2 regions of the Cupriavidus sp. HE11 genome follow, and region 2 is predicted to be linked to the other one. Evidence: riboswitches for the same ligand, from Rfam matches in the RefSeq annotation. Region 2 holds a riboswitch; the other holds the start of a gene.
What was found. A riboswitch is a leader RNA that binds a small molecule or an ion and turns the genes downstream of it on or off. The one in region 2 is predicted to bind cobalamin.
Positions count from the first base shown of each region.

Region 1 (3,410 bases), 1.2 Mb from region 2:
CATGATCCCGCACCATGCAATGCATATCGGTTCAAGGAGTTTATGACCCTCACGAACCAGGCAGGGAAACTGTCAAACGTCTGACTTGAGTTCCTGTGCGTGCAACACGCTTGGGATGTCAGACGTTTGCCGTTTCAAACTAGGATGGGATGGAAACGGCGGCCAGGCCCGATAACCCGACCATCCAACTGCTTCGGTCAGTCTCGCCGCGCAGTGGCTCCACTATACACCGCGACGTCAGTGATACCAAGCCGGATACGTCGAGGCGTTACATTTTCCACAACAACCGGCATATCCATGCACATCGTGAGGCCGTGCGCGGCATCGGCTTCACATGGATGACATATCTGGCCGCGGCCGCGCAATTCAAGTGTTGCCGTCAGGGTTTTTTCGCGGCTCAGCGCGTGCCCACGTGCGCGTACTGGCGCAGCGCCTCGTCGGCGCGCTCGTTCAGTTCGCGGATACGCGCGCGCACCGCGTCGACCGGAATCGAGCCGTCTTCTTCCTGCTTGCGGCGGATCGCCAGCAGGTCCGACGCAATGCTGATGGCAGCCATCACGGCCACGCGTTCCACGCCCTTGGCCGACACGCTGCCCTTGAGCTTGTTCATCTTGTCGTCGACCAGCGCGGCGGCCTCGAGCAACGCGGCCTCGTTCTCCGGCGAGATCGCGAAACGATAGGGCTGGCCTGCGATGTTCAGTTCCACTTGCTTGTTGCTCATGCGTGTTCTCCGGGGGCTTGCTGCGAACCTTCCGATGCGGTGCGGGCCTGGCCGTCGCCCAGCAGGTCGAGCTGGCGCGCATCGCTGGCCGTAGGCAGCTTGTCCAGGATGGACTGGATGCGCAGCTGCGCTTCCTCGATCTTGATATTGAGCAGCTCGCGGTCGGCCGCCATGGCTTCGCGGTCCGCGCGCAACGTGCTCGCCTCGGCCTGCAGGCGGTCGATCTCCGCGCGCAGCCGCTGGTTTTCCGCCGCCAGGGTGTCCGCATGATGCAGCACGCGCCCGATCTTGGCGGCCAGTTGTTCGAGTTCGTTGAGCATAGTGCCTGTCGTGTCCGGTAGGAGTAAGGGTCAGGTTTCGGGATTCTAGCCGATGCACGCGCGGGGGCTACCGTCAACGCGCCCGGTGAGACTTGCGTGCCGCACGGAAGTTGCACCGATCTGCGGCGAACGGCGTGATTTCGCGTGTCAAACACGGTCATCGGCAACTTGACCCATCGCATTGACGCCAACTTTGAAACTCCCTACACTCGCGCACGTTCCAGGTGCTCGCGGCCTCCACGCAGGGGCTGCAGTTCAACGGGAAACAGGGAGCCGGGTACCGCCCGCCAGCCCGGGGCGATGTCGATCGGCCAGGCTGGACGCGAGCGGAGCAGGCCAACCTGTGCTGCCCCCGCAACGGTAAGCGACCGCGAACACGCCTTGTGCGCATTCGCAGGGCGGGCCAAGCGCCACTGACACGGACTCGCCGGAGGTTGCGGGGAGCCGGTCGGGAAGGCGGCCTGCCTGATGTCGTCAGCCCGGATACCGGCCTGAAGAACGCGGGCGTCCGCACCCCATGCGGCACGCCAATTCGCCATCAGGTCCGCGGGGGAACGGGCCCGGCCGTTCTCATCCATCCTGCTCATGCGTTCCACGCTATCCAGGTCGACCGTCGCGGCAAAGCCGCCGGTTCGCCCGTCCGTGCCCGCCATCATGGCGGCCGTTGCCGTATTTTCCGCATCCCATGTTCCGGCCTTCGCCCAGGAGGCGTCCGCCGAGTCTGCACCCGCCGCATCTGCAGCACCCGCCGAGCAGCCGCAGGCCCAGCTGGCGCCGGTGGTGGTCACCGCCTCGCGCACCGCGCAAAGCGTGACCGAGGCGCTGCCGCACACCACGGTGGTCACCCAGGAAGACATCGTCAACTCGCAGGCACCCGACCTGCGCTCGCTGCTGCGCGGCCAGGCCGGTGTCGAATTCGCCGCCAATGGCGGCATGGGTGCCAATACCTCGCTGTTCATGCGCGGCGCCAATTCCAACCAGGTGCTGATCCTGATCGATGGCGTGCGAGTGGCCGGCGTCAGCGGCGGCACGGCCCAGCTCGCGAACATCCTGCCCGACCAGATCGACCATATCGAAGTGGTGCGCGGCAACGTGTCGGCGCTGTACGGGTCGGACGCCATCGGCGGCGTGGTGCAGATCTTCACCAAGAACGGCGTCGGTCAGGCACCGGCGGCCAACGCGCAGGTGGAGTACGGCAGCAACAACACGCGCCAGGGCACCGTGGGCTACGGCGGCCAGATCGGCGACACATCGTTCAACCTGACCGGCTCGATCTTCAAGACCGACGGCTTTTCGTCGATCAACTATAACCAGTGGGCCGCCGCCAACGCCGCGGCCGTGCGGCGCGGCACGGGGCCGAACCCGGGCGACAACCCGTACGAGAACAAGAGCGTGTCGGGCCAGATCCGTCACAAGTTCACATCCGACTGGGATGCCGGCTTCGCGGCGTACTACTCGAAGAGCGACCTGTCGTATGACAGCACCAGCGGCAAGCCGACCGACGATTTCCGCATGAACAGCGAGCTGTACACGCTGTCGGCGTTCGTCAACGGCAAGGTGACGTCGGCCTGGACCACGCACTTCAAGCTGTCGCAGAGCGAGGACCGCAGCGAAGGTACCAAGAACGGCCTGTTCGACAGCCTGTTCAGCACCCGCAACCGCCAGTTCAACTGGCAGAACGAATATGCGCTGACGCCCGACCACAAGCTGCTGTTCGGCACAGACTGGCTGCAGCAGACGCTGGCGTCGAGTTCGTACAACGCGCCGTCGCGCAATGTGTTTTCGGTCTACGGTGGCTATGAAGGCCGTATCGGACGGAACCAGCTGCAGCTGAACGGCCGTAACGACCACTATTCCGATTTCGGCAACCAGGGCAGCTTCTTTGCCGGTTATGGCTTCAACGTGACCGAACAGGTCAAGCTGATTGCCAACGTCAGCAACGCGTTCCGCGCGCCGACGTTCAACGAACTGTACTACCCGGGCTTCGGCCAGCCGAACCTGCAGCCCGAGCGCGCCAAGTCCGCCGAGGCGGGCGTGCAGGTCGACACGGCCAGCGCCGGCCTGCTGCGCGTGACCGCGTTCGAGACGCGCTATGACGACCTGATCGTGTCGACGGCCGTGGGCAGCGGCGTGTTCCTGGCGCAGAATGTCAACAAGGCCAAGGTGCAGGGTATCGAGGCGTCGTGGCGGGCCACCATCTGGGGGACCGACCTCGGCGCCGCCGTGACCTTCCAGAATCCGGTGGACGAGAGCAGCAACACCCAGCTGCTGCGCCGGGCGAGGCGCCATGCATCATTCGACGTGGGCCGCAATTTCGGCAACTGGCGCTTTGGTGGCGAATGGCTGCTGTCGTCGGAGCGGCTGGACAG
Region 1 covers NZ_CP184464.1:1,157,536-1,160,945, reverse strand. The annotation lists RNA gene ssrS (6S RNA) at 1-70, opposite strand, end outside; gene ACOABP_RS05400 (cell division protein ZapA) at 398-721, opposite strand; gene ACOABP_RS05395 (hypothetical protein) at 718-1,041, opposite strand; cobalamin riboswitch at 1,247-1,550, shown strand; gene ACOABP_RS05390 (TonB-dependent receptor plug domain-containing protein) at 1,627-3,410, shown strand, end outside.
Region 1: another riboswitch for cobalamin. It lies ahead of ACOABP_RS05390 (TonB-dependent receptor plug domain-containing protein); the one in region 2 lies ahead of ACOABP_RS10855 (TonB-dependent receptor).

Region 2 (3,410 bases):
GAGACCATCACGCTGGTCAAGGACACCTCGCTGATCTACGTGCTGGCGCTCAACGACATCCTGCGCACCGCGCGCAGCATCGTGCAGCGTGATTTCACGACAACCCCGTTCCTGGTCGCCGCCCTGTTTTACCTGGTGATGACGCTGGTTCTGACGTGGCTCTTCCAACGCCTGGAAAAACGCTATGCACGATACGATCAATAAGACCGCCGGCGTGAGCGGGCGACCGTTGATGGTGTCGGCCCAGGACATCCACAAGTCATTTGGCCCGCTCGAAGTGCTGAAGGGCGTGTCGCTGTCGCTGCGCAAGGGCGACGTGACCGCCGTGATCGGTCCGTCGGGGTCGGGCAAGAGCACGCTGCTGCGGTGCCTGAACCATCTGGAAGTCATCGACCGCGGCACGCTGGAAATCGAAGGCGAAGTGCTGGCGGCCACCGACGGCGACGGCGTGCGCTATGCCAAGGGTGCCGACCTGCGTCGTATTTGCGCCAAAATGGGCATGGTCTTCCAGTCGTTCAACCTGTTCCCGCATCTGACCGTGCTGCAGAACCTGACCGAGGCACCGATGACGGTCAAGGGCATGTCGCGCGACCGCATCATCCCGCTGGCCGAAGACCTGTTGCGCAAGGTGGGTCTGTTCGACAAGCGCGACAGCTATCCGTCGCGCCTGTCGGGCGGCCAGAAGCAGCGCGTGGCGATTGCCCGTGCATTGGCGATGGAACCGGACATCATGCTGTTCGACGAGCCCACCTCGGCGCTCGACCCCGAACTGACCGGCGAAGTCCTGCGGACCATGCGCCAACTGGCGGACGAGCATATGACGATGCTGGTGGTCACGCACGAAATGGGTTTCGCGCGCGAAGTGGCTAACCATGTGGTCTTCATGGATGGCGGCAAGGTGGTCGAGGAAGGCGCGCCGGAACAGTTGTTCGGAGCGCCCGTCCACGCGCGGACGCGGGAATTCCTGACGCGCGTGTTCTGACGCCGCGCACGGAGGGCACGCGTGGGGGCACCCCCAGCGCGTGTCCTTTTGTCGCGTTTGTATCAAAGCTGTTGCATGTAGAATGCGCACCGCGGCACACGGCCCTCGTGTGCCGTCCGTGACTGCAGGTGCCGGCGATCCCATCGCCGGTTAAACGGGAAACAGGTGCGTCGCCGCTCGTCCAGATTTCGACGAGAACCGGCAATGCCTGTGCTGCCCCCGCAACGGTAAGCAGGTTGGGAACCGTCAGGCCGATCCCTGGGATCGGCAGCCACTGCGCCAGCTTCAGGCGGCGCGGGAAGGCGATGGCATCCCCGGCGCGCAAAGCGCCGCCCTGCAAGCCCGGATACCGGCCTGTTGTCATCATCGATTTCCATTGCCCGGGCGGGGTCGTCCGGCTTCACGATGAAATACAACTTGTCCGCGCATACCGCTGGCCGCTCGCGCTCGGCCCAACTTCGCACACGCCCGGCGCGTGGGCACCGGCCGCGTCTGCTGGCCGCTTCGCTCGGCACTGTCGCCAGCCTCAATTTCCCTTGCGCATTCGCCCAGGACGCCACTTCCGAACGGAAGGACGGCACCCTGCCGGCCGTGACCGTCAGCGAGACCGCCCAGATCGACCAGCCCGGCCTGGCCCTGTCGAAGCCCGAATACACCGGCAGCCGCCTGGGCCTGACGCCGCTGGAAACCCCCGCCAGCGTCGAAATACTCAGCGGCGAGACCATCCGTGCGCGCGGCGACCAATCCGTGCGCGAGGCCGTGACGCGCGCCACCGGCATCACCGGCAATCCGGCGCCCGGCAACGGCGGCACGTCGCTGACGGCGCGCGGCTTCTCGGGTCAGGGTTCGGTCATGCAGTTGCTCGACGGCACGCGCATGTACGTGGCGTCGGGCACGGTCACCTTCCCGTTCGATACCTGGTCGGTGGACCGTATCGAAGTGCTGCGCGGGCCGGCATCGGTGATGTATGGCGAAGGCGCCATCGGCGGCGTGGTCAACGTCGTGCAGAAGAAGCCGATTCGTGGCCCCATCGAGAACGAACTGCAGATCACCGGCGGCACCGAGAAGACCGCCCGCGTGGCGTTCGACAGCGGCGGCCGCGTCAACGACAACCTGTCGTACCGCTTCGCCACGGCCTACAACCGCTCGGCCGGCTGGGTCGACCGGGGCGATTCGAACAACCTGATGGTGTCGGCGTCGGTACGGCTGGACATCAACCCGGAATTCAACCTGACGCTGTCCTATGACGACGGCACCCAGCATCCACAGCAGTACTTCGGCGTGCCGCTGGTCAATGGCAGCCTGGACACCTCGCTGCGCAAGAAAAACTACAACGTCGGCGATGCCCAGATCAGCTATCGCGACCGCTGGACGCGCCTGAATGCCGAATGGACGCCCAACGACCGCGTCACGGTGCGCAACCAGTTCTATTACCTGACCAGCCATCGGCACTGGCGCGACAGCGAGACCTACACGTTCCTGCCGGCGACCTCTCAGGTGCGCCGCACCGATTACCTGGAAATCCTGCATGACCAGGAACAGGTGGGTAACCGCGCCGACATGACGGTCAAGAGCCGCCTGTTCGGAATGGACAACGCCACGACGGTCGGGTTCGACATCAACAAGATCAACTTCACGCATTCGAACAACTCGCCGTACGGCGGAGCGTCGACGGTCAACGCGTACGACTTCAATCCGGGGATGTTCTTCAGCCCGCCGGGCGTGGTCACGTCGCCGCGCCTGCGCACCAACACCACGCAGTACGCACTGTTCGGCGAGCACCGCATTGCCTTCACGCCGAAGTGGTCGGTCATTGGCGGCGTGCGTTTCGATCACGCCACGCTGTACCGTACCGATCTGGTCGCCAACACGGGCTGGGAGAAGACCTTCGCCAACACCACGTGGCGCGTGGGCACGGTGTATCAGTTCACGCCGAGCCTGTCGGTCTATGCGCAGTACGCCACGGCCACCGATCCGCTGGGTGCGCTGATCACCACATCCGACGCGCAGCGCAACTTCGACCTGGCCACCGGCAAGCAGCTCGAAGTGGGCGTGAAGCAGGCGTTCTGGGGCAATCGCGGCGAATGGACGTTTGCGGCCTACGAGATCCGCAAGAAAAACCTGCTGTCGCGCGACCCGGTCAATCCGACGATCACCCAGCAGGTGGGCGAGCAGTCGTCGCGCGGGCTGGAGGCATCGGCCAGCGTGGAAGTGGTGCGCGGCCTGCGCCTGGACGTGAACGGCACCGTGCTGCGGGCGCGCTATGACGACTTCAACGAGTCGGTGGGCGGCGTGGCGGTGTCGCGCGCGGGCAATGTGCCGACCAGCGTGCCGCAGCAGGCCGCCAACGCTTGGCTGAGCTGGAACTTCATGCCGCAGTGGACCTTTGCCACGGGCCTGCGCTACGTGGGCGGCCGCTATGCCGACA
Region 2 covers NZ_CP184464.1:2,331,600-2,335,009, forward strand. The annotation lists gene ACOABP_RS10845 (amino acid ABC transporter permease) at 1-204, shown strand, start outside; gene ACOABP_RS10850 (amino acid ABC transporter ATP-binding protein) at 233-982, shown strand; cobalamin riboswitch at 1,092-1,354, shown strand; gene ACOABP_RS10855 (TonB-dependent receptor) at 1,475-3,410, shown strand, end outside.